Regions from separate parts of the Pelomonas nitida genome, predicted to be linked through region 3. Evidence: predicted binding sites of a transcription regulator. Region 3 holds the regulator's gene; each other region holds the start of a gene.

Region 1 (6,015 bases), on a different contig from region 3:
GATGCCGGCCACGTCGAGGCGGCCTGCAATCTGAGCCTGCTCAGGCCGGCGCGGGGCGAGGCCGTGCTGGGGGCGGCGTTGGCGCTCGCCCCCGCGCCCGAGCGCCGGGCGGCGTTGCTGGCGAACCTGGGCGGCTTGCGTTTGGCCGATGACCGCTTCACCGACGCCGTGGCGGCCTACCGCGCAGCGCTGGCTGCCGCGCCGCAGTCGCCGCAGGCGCTGAGCAATCTGGCCCAGGCCTTGAAGCGCCAGGGCGCGCTCGACGAGGCCGACGCGGTGCTCGGGCGGCTCATCGAGCAAGACCCGGCCCGGCTGTCTGCGCGCAGCGATCGCCTGTTGTTGCGCACCTACCGGGGCCTGGAGACTGCGGCAGAGGCGGCGGCGTTTGGCCGGGCGGCGCAGGCACCGGCCGTGGCGCACGCGGCCCGCGGGCCGGGGCCCTTGCGCGTGGGCCTGTTGTCGGCCGACCTGCGTCAGCACCCGGTCGGCCGGCTGGCGCAGGCCTGGCTGCCGGCGCTGGCGGCGCGCTGCGAGCTCTTCGTCTATGCCAACCAGCGCGGCGACGATGCGCTGACGCGCCGGTTGCGGGGCGCCACGCGGCATTGGCTCGGCGTGACGGAGATGGACGATGCCACGTTGGCCGAACGCATCGCCGCCGACGGGATCGACATCCTGCTGGACCTCAACGGCCACACGGGCGGCCATCGGCTGGGCGTGCTGGCCCGGCAGCCGGCGCCGCGGCAATTCAGCTGGCTGGGCTATGCCGGCAGCACGGGGCTGGCCGGCATGGCGGGCTTCATCGGGGATTGCTGGCTGTTGCCGGACGCGGCCGGTGCCTTGTTCAGCGAACCGCTGCGCCGGCTGCCGCACAGCTTCACGGTCTATGCACCGCCGGCCGATGCGCCGGCCGTGACGGCGCTGGGCGGGCAGCCTTGCTTTGGCAGCTTCAATGCGCTGCACAAGCTGGGCGACGACGTGCTGGCCTTGTGGGCCCGCGTGCTGGCGGCGGCGCCGGGGAGCCGGCTGCTGGTCAAGGCGCCGGGGTTGCAGCACGAGGCCGAGCGCGCGGCGTTGCGGGCGCGCTGGCCCGGTGATGCGAGCGCGCTGCTGCTCGAGGGCCCGGCGTCGATGGCGGGCTACCTGGCCGCTTTCGGCCGCGTGGACATCGCGCTGGACCCGTTCCCGCACAGCGGCGGCATGACGACGCTGGACGGCTTGTGGATGGGCGTGCCGGTGCTGACACTGCCCGGTGCCGCGCCGATCTCGCGCCAGGGTCTGAGCTTTCTGCAGACGCTGGGGCTGGCGGACGACTGGGTGGCTGCCGATGGGCCGGACTTTGTGCGCCGTGCTGCCGCGCGCATCGCTGATCGGCAGGGGCTGGCGCGGTTGCGTGCCGAGTTGCGTGATCGCATGGCCGCCAGCCCGTTGTGCGACGCGCCGCGTTTCGCCGCCGACCTGCTCTCACTGTTGCAGGCATGAGGCCCGCCGTCGTCGCTGCTGTGGCGTCGCCATAAAAAAAGGGGCTGCTCGCGCAGCCCCTTCTCGTTTGTCAGCGACGGGTGTGTCGCCGGCTTGGACTTACATGTCCATGCCGCCCATGCCACCCATGCCGCCCATGCCACCAGGCATGCCGCCGCCGGCAGCTTCTTCCTTCGGCGATTCGGCGACCATGCACTCGGTCGTCAGCATCAGCGAAGCGACCGAAGCGGCGTTCTGCAGCGCGGTGCGGGTCACCTTGGTCGGGTCCAGGATGCCCATTTCGATCATGTCGCCATAGGTGCCGTTGGCGGCGTTGTAGCCGTAGTTGCCCTTGCCTTGCAGCACGGCGTTGACGACGACCGACGACTCTTCACCGGCGTTGTAGACGATCTCGCGCAGCGGGGCTTCGATGGCCTTCAGGATCAGCTTGATGCCGGCGTCTTGATCAGCGTTGTCGCCCTTGATCTCGCCAGCAGCTTGCTTGGCACGCAGCAGGGCCACGCCGCCACCGGCGACGATGCCTTCTTCAACGGCGGCACGGGTGGCGTGCAGCGCGTCTTCCACGCGGGCCTTCTTTTCCTTCATCTCGACTTCGGTGGCAGCACCGACCTTGATGACGGCTACGCCGCCGGCCAGCTTGGCCACGCGCTCTTGCAGCTTCTCGCGGTCGTAGTCGCTGGTGGCTTCCTCGATCTGGATGCGCACTTGCTTGACGCGGGCTTCGATGTCGGCAGCAGCGCCGGCGCCGTCGATGATGGTGGTGTTTTCCTTGCCCACTTCGACGCGCTTGGCCTGGCCCAGGTCGGCCAGCGTGACCTTCTCGAGCGTCAGGCCGACTTCTTCGGCGATGACCTTGCCGCCCGTCAGGATGGCGATGTCTTCCAGCATGGCCTTGCGACGGTCACCGAAGCCAGGCGCCTTGACGGCGACGACCTTCAGGATGCCGCGGATGGTGTTGACCACCAGCGTCGCCAGGGCTTCGCCTTCGACTTCTTCGGCAATGATCAGCAGCGGACGGCCGGCCTTGGCCACTTGCTCCAGCGTGGGCAGCAGGTCGCGGATGTTGCTGATCTTCTTGTCGAACAGCAGCACGAACGGGTTGTCCAGAATCGCGGCCTGCTTCTCGGGGTTGTTGATGAAGTAGGGCGACAGGTAGCCGCGGTCGAACTGCATGCCTTCGACGACGTCCAGCTCGTTGTTCAGGCTCTTGCCGTCTTCGACGGTGATGACGCCTTCCTTGCCGACCTTGTCCATCGCGTCAGCAATGATCTGGCCGACGTCGGCGTCGCTGTTGGCGGAGATGGTGCCGACCTGGGCGATTTCCTTGGAGGTTGTCGTGGCCTTGGAAGCGGCCTTCAGCTGGGTCACCAGGGCGGCGACCGCCTTGTCGATGCCGCGCTTCAGGTCCATCGGGTTCATGCCGGCGGCCACGTACTTCATGCCTTCGCGGACGATGGCTTGAGCCAGCACGGTGGCGGTGGTGGTGCCGTCACCGGCGTTGTCAGACGTCTTGGAAGCGACTTCCTTGACCATCTGCGCGCCCATGTTCTGGAGCTTGTCCTTCAGCTCGATTTCCTTGGCCACGGACACGCCGTCCTTGGTCACGGTGGGGGCGCCGAAGGAGCGCTCGAGCACCACATTGCGGCCCTTGGGGCCCAGGGTCACCTTGACCGCGTTGGCCAGGATGTTGACGCCCTCGACCATGCGGGCACGGGCTTCGCCGCCAAAGATCACGTCTTTTGCTGCCATTTGATTCTCCGAATACTTAAATTGGGGTCAGAGTCGAATTCTCTGAATCAGCTGAGGACAGAGTTCGCGCCGTGCGCTTCGGTCTGTCCCGCAAGCCACTTGATCAGCGAGGACGGAGCATCACGGCGTGATGGTCCATCCCCGGATCATTACTTTTGAACGACGGCGAAGAGGTCTTCTTCGCGCATGACCAGCAGCTCTTCGCCGTCGACCTTGACGGTCTGGCCCGAGTACTTGCCGAACAGCACGCGATCGCCGACGACCACGTTCAGGGCCACGAATTCGCCCTTGTCGTTGCGCTTGCCAGGGCCGACGGCCAGGACTTCGCCTTGGTCAGGCTTCTCGGCGGCGTTGTCGGGGATGAAGATGCCGGAGGCGGTCTTGGTTTCCTGTTCCAGGCGGCGAACGATCACGCGATCGTGCAGGGGGCGCAGCTTCATGGGGGCTCCTTCAGAGTTTGAATCGCGGCGGCCACGGCTCGATGGAGCTGCGGCGCGCCGAAAAAACGGGGCCTGTATTGGCGGCCCGATTTCGTTAGCACTCGAATGCGGAGAGTGCTAGCAGCCTCAGATTATAGGGACGGCAGGCGACGATTCAAGGGGCAAAGGCACCCGCAATGCTGAGGGTGATCGGCCGGTCGCCCCGGTTGCCGGCAGGGTTGCGAGTGACACATTCGAATTCGCCCACGATATGCTGGGTGATCGGAATATTCCTGACTGCCGGACATGGCCCAAGTCTCATCAGGTACCGAAAGCGTGGACCGATCCGATCGCCTTGGGATGCCGGTCCACGCGCTGGTCATCGACGACGATGACGTCGACCGCGAGAAGCTCAAACGCCTGCTCAAGCGCTGCCGCCCCGGAGTCGATGTGGCCGAGGCCAACAGCAAGGTGTCGGCGCTGGCCGAGCTGCGCGGGCAGGCGAAGAACTTCTCCTTCATCTTTCTCGACTTCAAGCTCGACGACGGCGATGGCCGGGACTTGCTGCCCGACATCTGGCAGCTGGTGGGCTCGGACTGTGTCGTGATCGCCGTCACGGGCTATGGCTCCGACCGCGCGGCGGCAGACGCCATCAAGCTGGGCATCCACGAATACCTCAGCAAGAACGAGCTGACCGGCGAGCGCGTGGCGGTTGCCATCCGCGACGGGCTGGACTGGATCGAGGGTCACCAGCGCGCCCGTGTGGCAGAGCAGGAGCTGATCCACCGCAGCCTGCACGACGCGCTGACCGATCTGCCCAATCGCCATCTGTTCCTTGATCGCATCGAGTACCACTGCGCGCAGCAGCGCCGCGATGGCCATGCTTTCGCGCTGCTGATGATCGACCTGGACCGCTTCAAGCAGGTGAATGACGAGTTCGGCCACTTGCTGGGGGATGAGTTGCTCGTGGAGGTGGGGCGCCGTCTGCGGGAGGGCGTTCGTGAGGTCGACACGGCGGCGCGGCTGGGCGGCGACGAGTTCGCCGTGCTGCTGCCGGGCGTCGCCACGCTCGATGTCGCCGAGGCGGTCGGCCGCAAGCTTGTCGGTGCGCTGGAGGCGCCCATGGCCCTGTCTTGTGGGCCGCTGAGCATTGCGGCCTCCATCGGCATCGTCGTGGCACCCCAGCATGGGCACGACGTCACCACGCTGCTGTCGCGGGCGGACCAGGCCATGTACCGCGCCAAGCGCAACCTCGACAAGGTCATGCTCTACGACGACCTGGAGCCGGGCAGCACCAACATCCTCGACCGCATGGTGCTGATGGGTGAGATGGAGTTGGCGCTGGAGCGGGGCGACATCCAGTGGCACCTGCAGCCCAAGGTCGATCTGGCGGCGTCGCGGCCGACGGGTTTCGAGGCGCTGGCCCGCTGGCGCCACAGCCGCTTCGGCCCGATCGCGCCGGACGCCTTCATCACGGCGATCGAGGGGTCCAAGCTGATCTGGCCCTTCACGCTGGCCACCATCGACGCCGCGCTGGGCCATTTGCAGCGGCTAGGGCCGACCCACCCGCACCTGAGCATTTCGGTCAACGTGTCGGCGCGGGTGCTGCAGCAGCCCGGGTTGGTCGAGCACGTCATCCAGAAGCTGGACAGCGCCGGCATCGACCCGCGCCGGCTGGTGCTGGAGCTGACGGAGACGGCGCTCATCAGCAACCCCAGCCAGGCGCGCAAGGTGCTCGACGAACTGGCAACGCGCGGCATCGATCTCTCCATCGACGACTTCGGCGCCGGCTTCACGTCGTTCGGTTATCTGCGCGACTTCATGGTGCGCGAGATCAAGATCGACAAGTCCTACATCCTGAACCTGACGGAGCGCAGCTTCGACCAGTCGCTGGTCACCTGCCTGGCGGTGTTTTGCGAGGCCCGGGGCCTGCGGCTGGTGGCCGAAGGGGTGGAGACGCCCGAATGCCTGGCGCGCCTGCTGGAACTGGGTTGTCGCTACGGGCAGGGTTACGGCATTGGCCGGCCGATGACCATCGATGCGGCGCTGACGTGGATCGTCGAGCAGGAAGCCGGCGCGGGCGATGGCGCCCTTGCGCCGCCGCTCGAGGACTGACAGGGGTTGCCGCGCGCGCCCCTGGCGGGGCAGCGCCGGCCGGCCATCACGACCATGGGCGGAGCGAGAACCGCCGGGGAAGGGGCAGCACATGAGCGCAGAAGCCGTCACCTCGATCGACATGTCCTTGCTGGCGAACGCGCTGCCCATCGGCATCGCCATCGCCGATGCGGATGGCGTGCTGCTGTTCGTGAACGCCGAGATGGCGCGCATGGCCGGCTATGCGGTGGACGATCTCGTGGGCCGCAGCGTC
Region 2 (6,015 bases), on a different contig from region 3:
AAGTCGCCGAGGTCAAGAAGGCGCTGGGCGCCGACGGCGACAAGGTGCAGGGTGTCTTCGTCACGGTGGACCCGGAGCGCGACACGCCTGCGCTGCTGAAGGCCTATCTGGCCAGCTTCGACCCGAGCTTCGTCGGCCTGCATGGCAGCGTCGAGCAGACGCAGGCGGCCGCCAAGGAGTTCAAGGTCTTCTACGCCAAGGTGCCTGGCAAGACGCCCGAGACCTACACGATGGACCACACGGCGGCGAGCTTCCTGTTCGACCCGCAGGGCCGGGTGCGCGTCTATGTGCGTTACGGCGCCGGCGCGGAGCCGCTGGTGCACGACATCAAGTTGCTGCTGGCCGGTAGATAGGCCCCCCTACCGGCTTCGCCACTGGATGAAAAAAGCCCCGCATCGCGGGGCTTGGTCGTTGGGAACGGCTGCGGAGGTCAGGCGGCTTCCGTCAGCGCCTTCTTCATCTTCTTCATCGCCGCGACCTCGATCTGGCGGATGCGCTCGGCCGACACGCCGTACTCGGCGGCCAGTTCGTGCAGCGTCATGCCGCCCGAGGCGTCGTCGTTCACCTTCAGCCAGCGCTCCTCGACGATGCGGCGGCTGCGCGGGTCCAGCACGTCCAGCGCGCGCTGGATGCCGTCGCCGGCCAGGTCGTCGCGCGAACGGGCTTCGAGCACGCGCGTCGGCTCCTGGGTGTCGTCGGCCAGGTAGGCGATGGGCGCGAAGCTCTCGCCGTCGTCGTCGCTCTGCGGTTCCAGCGCGACGTCACCGCCGGACAGCCGGGTTTCCATCTCCAGCACTTCTTCGCGCTTGACGTTCAGTTCGCGTGCGACATGGGCCAGTTCGGCTTCCGTCAGCGTGCTGCGATGGGTTTCGCCATCGACCTGGCCCGCCTTGAGCTGGTGCTTCATCGAGCGCAGGTTGAAGAACAGCTTGCGCTGGGCCTTGGTCGTCGCGACCTTGACCATGCGCCAGTTCTTCAGGATGTACTCGTGGATCTCGGCCTTGATCCAGTGCATCGCGTAGCTGACCAGGCGCACGCCTTGATCCGGGTCGAAGCGCTTGACGGCCTTCATCAGGCCGACGTTGCCTTCCTGGATCAAGTCGCCCTGCGGCAGGCCGTAGCCGACGTACTGGCGCGAGATGGACACGACCAGACGCAGGTGCGAGAGCACCAGCCGGCCGGCGGCTTCGACATCGCCCTTGTCACGCAGGCTGCGTGCAGCGGCGGTTTCTTCCTCCGCCGTCAGCAACGGCAGGCGGTTGACGGCGGAGATGTAGGCGTCCAGATTGCCCAGCGAGGGCACCATGGCCCAGGGACTGCGAACGGCAATGGCGGAAGAGGCAGACATCGTCTTGATTCCTGACTAGCCGCCGCGTGAAATGCAGCGGTGAAGGAATATTAGCACTCGGATTCCCGGAGTGCTAAAGCGCGAGCTGTATATCTTGGAACGCACTGTTTCCGTGGGTGAAACAGTGAGCGTGCGCCAACTTGAGGGTCTTGGCGCCTCAGTCGACCAGGCCGAAATCCGGGCTTTTGATCATCGCCTCGATGTCCAGCAGGATCAGCATGCGGTCGCCGATCTTGCCCAGGCCGGTGATGAAGCGGGAGTCCATGGCGGCCGGGACTTCCGGGCGCGGCTTGATCTCGTCCGCGCCGAGTTCCAGCACGTCGGACACCGAATCGACCACCACGCCGACCACGCGGCCGGCCACGTTCAGCACGATGACCACGGTGAACGCGTTGTACTCGCCGGCCTGGCCGAGGCGGATGCGCAGGTCCAGGATGGGCACGATGACGCCGCGCAGGTTGACGACGCCCTTGACGAAGGCCGGCGCGTTGGCGACGCGCGTGGGCGCCTCGTAGGAGCGGATTTCCTGCACACGCAGGATGTCGAGGCCGTATTCCTCCTCGGCGATGCGGAAGGTCAGGAACTGGCGGCCTTCGGTGCGAGCCACGGTCTGTACGGCCTGGGCGCCGGTGGCGGGAACGAGGTCGGTGGAGGTCATCGGGGTGCTAGGGGAGCTGTTTTCAGCGCTCATTCTGCACTTGTCGTGTGGCTGGACGGTGCCAACAAATCGTCGACCAGCGCCAGCAACTGCCGCACGTCCAATGGTTTGGTGAGGTAGTGATGGGCACCGGCGGCCCGGGCCTGCTCGATCTGCTCCGGCAGCGCGTTGGCCGACACGACGATCACTGCCGGCGGCGCCAGGCCCGCCTCCTGCAGCCGGCGCAGCAGCGTCAGGCCGTCGGTGTCGGGCAACTGCCAGTCCAGCAGCAGCAGGTCTGCCGGGTGGGCCCGTTGGGCGTCGAAGCAGGCGGCGGCCGTGGACACCACCTCCAGCGTCAGGCCGGCCCGCTGCCCGAGCACGCCGCGCATGACATCGGCGTTCAGCGCGTTGTCTTCCACATAGAGCACGCGCCGGCTGGGGGCGCGGCTGCTTGTTGGCTCTGGCAGCGCCGGGGGCAGGGCTGGCGGCGCCTCGTCCGGCGCGGCAGGCAGCCGCAGTACGAAGCGGGCGCCAGGAGGCGGCGTGGCGTCGGCGCGCAGGCTGCCGCCCATCATCTCGGCCAGGCGCTGGCTGATGACCAGGCCGATGCCGGTGCCCGGCAGGCCGCTGTCCTCCCGCCCGAGCCGGTTGAACGGCTGGAAGAGGTCGGCACGCTGCGCCTCGGTCAAGCCCAGGCCGGTGTCCTGCACGGCCACCTCCACCCAGCCCGGTTCCGGGCGGCTGGCTTCGATGAAGATGTGCCCGCCCGGGCGGTTGTACTTGACGGCGTTGCCGAGCAGGTTGGCCAGCACCTGCGTGATGCGGGTGGCGTCGCCCACCACGCAGCGCGCATCGGCCTCCAGCCGCTGCTGCACCGTCAGCCCGAGCGCGATGACACCGGGGTGCACCAGCGCCACGGCCCGCGCCACCAGCGGCGGCAGCTCCAGCGTGGCCGGCGTCAGCGGCAGCGAGCCGGTTTCGATGCGCGACAGGTCCAGCGTGTCGTTGATCATCGCCAGCAGGTGCCAGCCAGCCTGCGCGATCTGATGGGCGCGGTGGCGCTGCGCCGGCGGCAGCGGCTGGCTCGCGTCCATCTGCATGAGCTGCGTGAAGCCGAGGATGGCGTTCATCGGCGTGCGCAGTTCATGGCTCATGCGCGAGAGAAATTCGTTCTTGGCCTGGTTGGCCGCCTCGGCCGCTTCGCGCGCGCGGTCCAGCTCCTCGGCGCGGCGCAGGTCGGTGATGTCTTCGATGACGCCCACCATGCGGTGCGGCCGCCCGTCGGGCCCACGCAGCAGGCTGACGAGCGCGCGCGCATGCACGATGCTGCCGTCGGGCCGCACATAGCGCTTGACGCGGCGGTACAGCGGCAGCTCGCCACTCAGCAGCCGGCGGGCCAGGCGGATGTCTTCCTGGCAATCGTCCGGGTGCGTCACATCGATGCCGCGCCGCCCGATCAGCGCCGAAGCCGGGCGCCCGACGAGTTCGCAGAAACGCGCGTTGACCTCCTGCAGCGCGCCATTGAGGTCGGCGAAGGCGATGCCGATGGGGGCGGTCTCGAAGATGCTGCGAAAGCGCTGCTCGCTCTGCCGCAGGGCATGTTCGTCCGCCACGCGCGCGGCGATCTCGCGTGCGAGGGCTTCGGTGCGCTCCTGCACCATCGCCTCGATGTGCTGCGTGCGCCCCGACATCAGCAGCAGCAGGGCGCCGACCATGGCGGTGGCGAGCAGGCCGACGAGGGCGAACGCCCAGCTGCGGCCCGGCGTGAGCGCCAGGCCTGGCAGGTCGTACACACGCACCTCCCAGCTGCGGCCGGCGAACGTCAGCGGCAACTTCACGAGCGGCAGTGGGGCGCTGTCGGCGCGTTGCACGGCCTCGCAGCCCGGCCGGCCGGCGAGGCGGGCCTGCGTCGCGCCAGCACCGACGTCGACGAGACAGGCGGCCAGCTGCTCCGGCCAGCGGGCGGCCAGCCTCGACAGCAGCAAGTCGGGCCGCAGCGTGGCGAACACGAAGGCCTGCGGCGCGCCCTCGCGAGAGATCGGCTGATAGACGACGACGCCGATCGTGCCGTCACGGTCCTGCGACAACTGCAGGCCTGCTGTGGCGGCGGGGCGGCCGGTTGCGGCCGCGCGTTCCGTGGCGGCGCGCGAGGCCGGCACGCTGCGCAGGTTCACCCCCAGTGCCGCCAGGTTGCGCGACAAGGGTTCGATCAGCCGGATGGCGACCATGTCCTCGTCCGGCGGCGGGCGTATGTCGCCAGCGCGCGTGCGGTCATGGGCGTGGTAGCCGGCCGGAAAACCGTCGGCCGCCGCCTCGGCATCCAGGCGTGCCACGCCCGTGCGTGGCACCGTGACCGCCAGGCCGAGCGCGATGAGCGGGCTGTCCTCGTCCAGGAAGCCTTCCGTGGCCAGCGCGAACGCCTCGCGCGAGGGCTGTGGCTGGACGCGCACCAGCCCATGCGCACTCTCCAGGGCCAGCAGCGATTCGCGCAGGCGGCTGGCAACTTCCTGCGCGATGCCCGTGGCATCGCGCGCGAAATCGGCCCGCTGGCGCTGGCGATCCCAGTCCTGCGTTGCAGCCACGCCCAGGCCGACGAGCAGCGTGGTCAGCAGCATCGGCAGGGCCACGTTGAGGCGGCGAGGCGCCCAGGCCGCGCGTGGCTGGCCGATGAAGGCCAGCGTGATCGGCGTGGCGATGAGCACGCCCATCAGGTCGCCGGTCCACCAGACCGTCCACACCTGGGCCGCCTGGCTGTTCGTGATGATGCCCGCGACATTCAGCGCCAGCGTCGCGCCACTGGGGCTGATGACGCCGGCCAGCGCCGTGGCTGCCAGGTAGCCCGCCACCTCGCGCGGCAGCGCCAGCACGAGCGGGCGGCCGCACCAGCGCCGTACCAGCCAGGTGCCGGCGGCGGCCTGCGCTGCGGCGCCCAGCCCGATGCTGAGGGCGAGCGGCAGCAGCAGGGGTGGCTGCGTGTTCATGGTCGTCACCTGCACGATGAACGACCCCAGCGCCACGGCCGGCAGGTAGCGCAGCCCCAGCACCAGCAGCACCGCCAGGCCCCAGCCGGCCGCCGGGTAGATGGGCGCCACCTGGTAAGGCGGCAGCATCATCAGCAGGCCGAGCCGGCCCAGCAGGTAGTAGACGGCCGTGATGCCCGTCGACAGCGCGAGATAACGGGCGATGTCGCGGGCACCGGCTCCGCTCATTCGGCCTGCGCCTCCCTCAGCGTCTGCACCACGGGCCGTTGCAGCACGCCGCGCAGGCTCCACCAGCCGGCGCTCCAGGCCAGCAGCGCGCCGAAGCCCGCGCTCACGAGCGGCACCCAGGGCTTGATCTGCCACTCGAACTCGAACACGAAGCGCGCCAGCAGCGCCGCAATCACGAGTGCCACGGCGCCGGCCAGGAAACCGGCCAGCGCGCCCACGCCCAGCAGCTCGGCACGCTGCACCTGCGCCAGCAGCGACGACGGCGCACCCAAAGCGCGCATCAGCCCGAACTCGCGCGTGCGTGCCTCGCGCGTGCTGCCCACGGCGGCGAGCAGCACGACCAGCCCGGTCGCCAGCGTGAAGCCGAACAGGAACTGCACGGCCTGGATGACCTGGTCGAGCACGCCCTGCACCTGGTTGAGCTGGGCCGACACGTCGATGACCGTGAGGTTGGGGAAACGGCGGGCCAATTCGCGGTCCAGCTTCGCGCCGGCCGGTAGCCGAAAGGCCGCGATCTGCGTGGCGGGCAGGTCGGGCAGGGCGGCGGCCTCGAACAGCACGAAGAAGTTGACCCGCATCGACGACCAGTCCACCTTGCGCAGGTTGGTGATGCGGCCCTGCACCGGCTGGCCGGCGATGTCGAACGCGAGCTGGTCGCCGAGCTTCAGGCCCAGCGTCTTGGCCAGGCCTTCTTCCACGCTCATGCCCAGCTCGCCTGCGGGCGCGGGCGCCGCGCCGCCCCAACGGCCGGCGACGAGCTCGTTATGCGCCGGCAGCTCGCCCGTGTGGCTGAGGTTGAACTCGCGCTCCGCCAGACG
Region 3 (6,015 bases):
TGAGCGCTGTCCTGAAGGCGCCGAGCTACCTTAGCGGGGTCGAGCCCGCCCTGCTGACCACGCTGAACGGGGAGCTGAACCGGGCGCTGAACCCGCAGGCGGTCAAGCGGCTGGCGATGCTCGAACAGGCCGAGGCAAGACTGACCCAAGCAGGCAGCATCTTCCTCGCCAGCGCCGAGCGTGCGGTGGGCGTCAAGCGCGGCGTTGTTGCCAAGCTGCGCGAGCAGCAGGGCCGGGCGCGCAGGTCGCTGGCAGCGCTCGGCGCCGTGCTGGGTTGAGCACTGCAAGAACGAGCAGAAGAACAGCGCCATGACCACACAACACATCCCGCCGCCGTGGGGCACCGAATGGAAGCCCGAGGATCAACCCACACTCCCGACTGAACCGGCGCGCGTCAACGGCAAGTTCGCGCCGGGGTCGAGCGGCAACCCGGCCGGTCGCAAGAAGGGCGTGCCCAACAAGAAGAGTCCGCTCGAAGCACAGGTTGCCGCGCACGGCGAGGCCATCATGCAGCGTGTCATCGCCGCTGCGCTGGAAGGCGACTTGCAAGCCGCGAACATCGCCCTGCAACGAATCAGCCCGGCGCTGAAGGCCAAAGCGCCGACCGTCACGTTTGAACTGGACGCTGACGCGCCGCTGGAAGCGCAGGCCCGGCAGGTCATGGCGGCCATCAGCGCCGGCGAGTTGGACCCGGACACCGGCAAGATGTTGATCGAGTGCCTTCACTCCTTCAGCGCGCTGCGCGTGGCCGACGAGTTGCTGCAACTTGAGAACCAGCCGCCCGCGCTGCCGGCGACGGTCGTGCATGTGGCGCCCGGCGCCGAGGAGGGCTGAGCGATGTTCGACTATCCCTATGAGAACGTCCGCATGGGCATCGCGCCGGATGCGCTACGCGTCATCCGCCGCCACCCAGACGGCCCGACATGGCGACAAACGGTGCTTCGGACCAACGGTGAGACCGACGCCGCGTTCTGCGAGCGCGTCCAATCCGTCGCCCACTATCTGTTCGCCACCGGGCGAAGGACCGATGCCTCGGTCGTGGTGAGTTGCGTCTATGACATGCCGGGCAAGTCTGCGCTCACCTGGCTTGAAGAGGACAACCGGGAGAACGCGCTGGCTTGCCTGTGGTGGATGGTGGAATCGAAGGCGCCCCGCGTGCCTCTCAAGGCTGCTCACAGAGCGCTTCAGGCGCTTCGCGGCGCCTACGGATTGGATGACACATGCGGACATCTGCCTCTGCATTAGCCCGCTTGGCGAAGCTGCGCACACCGGCTGCCCAGGTCGGCGTGATGCTGCTGCCGCCGCCCATGAGCGTTGACGCTTGGGAAGAACGGGCAAGTCGTCAGCAATCGGCTTTGCTTCTGGCCTGTTCCGAGGACCGTGGCGAAGAAGTCAAGCTGCCCGACCTGCCCGACCCCATGACCCGCGCCAACAGATCACCCTCGCGGTGAACCGACCCCGCGCGGTGCAAAGGTCACCGTCTGCCGTGGCGGGGGTACGAGGCCCATCAACGGGACCAGCAGGAGCCGCCTTCTCCTTGGCGGTGACCCTGTACTCGAAGCCCGCCACCGTGCGGGCTTCGTTTTGACCACAGGACACCCAATCCTGTGCCGCTACCCAGTGCCGGCATGACCGGCGCCGCTCGGCTGTACGCAGGCCGTAGTGCGCCACCCGAAAAAGCGGCCCAGGCGCTGCCGCAACCGGCCTCCGCACCCAACCCCTTGCCCTGGCCCGCCGCGACGGCTGGCGGGCCAATTGAACGAGGTTGCCGGGGCCGTCAGTAGTAGCCGGCAATGCAGCCGTCGCCCCCGTCGTACTGGCCCGTCACCTTGTTGAAGCGCCCTCGCTGATAGTTGTCCCACTGTTGCCACGGCGGCGGCCCAGCGAACACGGTCCATCCTTGAGCGCGCAACCAGCGCTCCCGCAAAAGTTCGTCCAGGCGCTTGACGATGAAATCCTGCAGATCGGTCAAGAGGCATTCTTCGCGCTCGGGGCACGCTGTAGTCCGGTCACCCAAGGTATCCCAGACGTCGACCGTGATCACGGTCGCGCCATCGAGATGCACAAATTCAGCAAGACGCTTCGCGGTGGGCGTTGAGGTGGCATTCATTTCATTCTCCGGTGTTGCCGTCACAGGCCAGCCACCAAAGGAAAAAGCCGGCAGGTCGGGCGGTTTGTGAAAACCCCCACCAGCCGGCCCATGCCGACCCGCGCAGTGTCATCGAAGGGATGACGGGTAGGAGCACCGCGCGGTGAAGCGACTCTAGCGCAAGATCGACCCGCAGAGTTATATAAGTCTCGGTCAGCAAAAAGCCGCCCGAAGGCGGCTCCCACGAAACATCAACGGCTCAAGCCGCTTGCTGCTCCTGCGCCAGCCGCAAAGCGCGCCAGCGGTAGAAGCGGATGCCGGCGCTGGTGCGGTTCAGGCCCGCCGCCTCGGCGAGCGCCTGCGCGAAGTTCAGCGCGAGGGCATCAACGCCGACCTGATCGAACAAGGCGTCCAGTTGCTGGGTGACGTTCGGGGTCTGGGTGGCTGTGGTCATGTCGGGCTCCTTCGAGTTGCAGTTGCTGGTGAAGCAATTGCAACTTCGTCGAAGGGCGACCGTCTATCCGAGTCATACGAGCCCGAAGGGACTCTGTAAAATGGCAAAGCCCGCCAACGGGCGGGCTTTGCCGGAAATCGCGTTCGGCACTTCAGACGTGTGAGCGCTTGAGGTTCAACTGCTGTTGCTTGCCCGAAATCATCCGAGCCATGTCGAATGCACGCTCGGCCTGCTGTCGTTGCACTTCCACCGTGCTACTGGGCAGCGTTGCCACCTTGGGCGACGTCAAGGTCTGGTGCAGCGGCGTTTTGCTGCTCAGGCTCAACCGCGTCATCTCCGCTCTCTGCTTGTTGAGCATCGCTGTTCTCCGGTTGCTTGCTTGAAGGTTGTAGCAGGTCACAGAACTCTATCTGATCCCGCATGAGAAACCACAGTGTATTGCATGCGTGTTGCTCTGCGGGCGTGAGGGAATCCACTGAGTTGAACAGTTGGCGAGCTTCTTTTCGATCAATGACAAAGCTGTGCGAGGGGTAGCCCGCAACAAGGTCATCCAACGCCCCCTCCTTGAGATTGCTGCCATGCCCGTTCAAGCGCCGACCGTACTCGCTCGCAATTTGGATTGCTCGCTGCATTTCGCCAATCCTGTTCGGGTCGATCTGCGCATACAACGGCTCCACAACACCGCACGCGAGGCGAGACGCCAGTTCACCCGCCATCTTGGTCGACAAGCGTAGGCGCCCCCGCATCTGAAGCAGGTTCTGGCTGAAGGCCGTCTGAGCATGCTCCAGCGCGACCATAAGAGCCTGCGTGTAGTCCAAGCCGGAGCCCCGCTCCAAGATTTCCGACGGCTTGCTGACTTGAACATCAAGCGGCCCAAGCTCACCAACATCACCAATAGCAAGTTCATCCGCCCCGATGGCAATCAGCGTGCCTGCGCTCTTGCAGTAGCTCGTGACCACAAGACGAACACTCTTGTAGTGATGACGAAGGCATCGAGCCACACGGAAACCGGCATGGGCATCGCCACCATACGTCGTGAGGAAAACCGTGCACTTCTTGCGCGTGCCGCCGTTCTGCTTGTTCTTCTCCAGAACGGTGGTCAGCTTATGGTGCAGCGCCCGCTCGATCGGGTGGCTGATGACAATGAAATCATTGTCCGGATTTGCTTCATACAGGGCGTCGATTGCCGCCTGCGCCACAGCTATCTCATCCGTCATTGCGTCCCCCTGGCTGTCTAGTATTCGAGTGGTAGGCCGTGCAGGACTTGAACCTGCGACCAAAGGATTCCGGTTTGTGGCCGTTTCCGACCTCCCTGGACTATGCCTTCGCCGTGGGCCTTGCGGCCGGTAGGCGGGCGCCGTCTAGTCTCTACACCTTCCCCTTTCAGGGCTTGGCTCGGCATTGCCTTGCGCCCTTGCGGGCCGTCAGGTTTCACCGACTTTGACGCCATTCACTCGGGCGCTTTCGCCTCCCGGTGCACAACTTTCGCTATGAGTCCTCTGCTCTAACCAACTGAGCTAACGGCCCACTGATACAACAACTTCTATTTTCCCTCGCCCCAGGACGCTGACAGCCTGCGTACAGCGGCCCCGCAAACACTGCCACCGCCATAGGTGGAAGCAGTTGTTTATGAGTCCTCTGCTCTGACCAACTGAGCTAACGGCCCCCGGGGAGGAGGCCGGCATTCTAGTCACCGCTGGCTCAGCGCCTGGCCCACCATGCGGGAGGTGATGTCGACGATCTGGATCATGCGGTCGTAGGCCATGCGCGTGGGGCCGATGACGCCCAGCGTGCCCACCACCTGGCCGTCGACCTCGTAGGGCGCGCTGACGATGGACAGTTCCTCGTAGGGCACGACCTGGCTCTCGCCGCCGATGTAGATGCGCACGCCTTCGGCGCGGCTGGAGTTGTCCAGCAGGCGCATGAGCTGGGTCTTCTGCTCGAAGAGGTCGAACAGCCGGCGCAGCGACCCCATGTCGTGGCTGAAGTCCTGCACGGTCAGCAGGTTGCGCTCGCCGGAGACGATGACCTGCTCGTCCTGCTGCGCCATGGCTTCGGTGCCCACCTGCACGGCAGCACTCATGAGCTGGGCGATCTCGCCGCGCAGCGCGTCCACCTCCAGGCGCAGCCGCTCGCGCACGGCCTCCAGCGTGAGGCCGGCGTAGCTGGCGTTGAGGCGGTTGCTGGCCTCGGCCAGCTCGGCCTGGCTCAGGTCTTGGGGCGTGAAGATGACGCGGTTCTGCACATCGCCGTCGGGCGCAACGAGGATGACCAGCACGCGCCGCTCGCCCAGCCGCAGGAACTCGATGTGGTGAAAGACGCTGGGCTTCTTGGGCGACGTGACGACGCCGACGAAGCTCGACAGGTTGGACAGCATCTGCGCGGCGCTGGCGATGACGCGCTGGGGCTGGTCGGGCTGCAGCTGCGCGGTCTCCACGCCGATGAGGCCGGGCTGGGCGGTCAGCATGGTGTCGACGAACAGCCGGTAGCCGCGCGGCGTGGGGATGCGGCCGGCGCTGGTGTGCGGGCTGGCGATGAGGCCCAGCTCCTCCAGGTCGGCCATCACGTTGCGGATGGTGGCCGCGCTGAGCTCCAGGCCCGAGGCCTTGGACAAGGTGCGTGAGCCCACGGGCTGGCCGTCCGCGATATAGCGTTCGACCAGGGTTTTCAGCAGGGATTTGGAGCGCTCATCCAACATGGGCGCCATTCTAGAAAGCGCCCGGTTTCGCCCATGACGGGCAAAACCCCTGTGGTGTAATTTGCCCCATGGCAGAGCGCTTCAAACATGTCGCCATCGTGGGCAAGCATCAGGCGCCTGGCATCCGGCCGGTGCTGGAGGAGATTGCCCAATTCCTGTGCACCCACGGTGTCGACGTCTCGCTCGAAGCCGACACGGCCCAGAACACCGGGCTCACCGGCTACGACGCGCTCTCGCACGACGAGCTCGGCCGGGCCTGCGACCTGGCGGTCGTCGTGGGCGGCGACGGCACGATGCTGGGTTTTGCCCGTGAGATGGCGCGTTACGGTGTGCCGCTGCTGGGCATCAACCAGGGCCGGCTGGGCTTCATCACAGACATTCCCATCGAGCGGTGGCGCGAGTCGCTGGCGCCGGTGCTGGCCGGCGACTACGAGGTGGAGCCGCGCACGATGCTGGAAGGCACGGTGCTGCGCGACGGCGAACCCATCTTCTCGGGCCTGGCCCTCAACGACGTGGTGGTCAGCCGCGGCGCCACATCGGGCATGGTGGAGCTGAAGGTGTCTGTGGGCGAGCAGTTCGTGGCCAACATGCGCGCGGACGGCATCATCGTCGCGTCGCCCACGGGCTCGACGGCCTATGCGCTGTCGGCCGGCGGGCCCATCCTGCACCCGAGCATCGCCGGCTGGCTGCTGGCGCCGATCGCGCCGCACACGCTGTCCAACCGCCCCATCGTGCTGCCCGACAGCGGCGAGGTGCGCATGGAGATCGTGGCCG

Evidence for each region. Region 3 encodes HrcA, which represses chaperone genes, less so after heat shock. Its sites were predicted from a motif close to TTAGCACTCNNNNNNNNNGAGTGCTAA; they were not measured.
Region 1: ACG00X_RS07370 (co-chaperone GroES) is a predicted target of HrcA. The motif match lies at 3,763-3,789, and genes of this name have one in related genera.
Region 2: rpoH (RNA polymerase sigma factor RpoH) is a predicted target of HrcA. The motif match lies at 1,399-1,425, and genes of this name have one in related genera.

Annotation. Positions count from the first base shown of each region.
Region 1 covers NZ_JBIGIA010000004.1:318,586-324,600, forward strand. The annotation lists gene ACG00X_RS07360 (O-linked N-acetylglucosamine transferase, SPINDLY family protein) at 1-1,479, shown strand, start outside; gene groL (chaperonin GroEL) at 1,579-3,228, opposite strand; gene ACG00X_RS07370 (co-chaperone GroES) at 3,378-3,668, opposite strand; gene ACG00X_RS07375 (EAL domain-containing protein) at 4,008-5,762, shown strand; gene ACG00X_RS07380 (sensor histidine kinase) at 5,854-6,015, shown strand, end outside.
Region 2 covers NZ_JBIGIA010000005.1:93,647-99,661, reverse strand. The annotation lists gene ACG00X_RS07885 (SCO family protein) at 1-353, shown strand, start outside; gene rpoH (RNA polymerase sigma factor RpoH) at 431-1,348, opposite strand; gene ACG00X_RS07875 (chemotaxis protein CheW) at 1,506-2,006, opposite strand; gene ACG00X_RS07870 (ATP-binding protein) at 2,036-5,197, opposite strand; gene ACG00X_RS07865 (ABC transporter permease) at 5,194-6,015, opposite strand, start outside.
Region 3 covers NZ_JBIGIA010000015.1:6,913-12,927, reverse strand. The annotation lists gene ACG00X_RS17985 (hypothetical protein) at 1-278, shown strand, start outside; gene ACG00X_RS17980 (DUF5681 domain-containing protein) at 310-834, shown strand; gene ACG00X_RS17975 (hypothetical protein) at 838-1,245, shown strand; gene ACG00X_RS17970 (hypothetical protein) at 1,251-1,451, shown strand; gene ACG00X_RS17965 (hypothetical protein) at 1,778-2,110, opposite strand; gene ACG00X_RS17960 (hypothetical protein) at 2,349-2,543, opposite strand; gene ACG00X_RS17955 (SDH family Clp fold serine proteinase) at 2,798-3,760, opposite strand; gene hrcA (heat-inducible transcriptional repressor HrcA) at 4,234-5,241, opposite strand; gene ACG00X_RS17945 (NAD kinase) at 5,310-6,015, shown strand, end outside.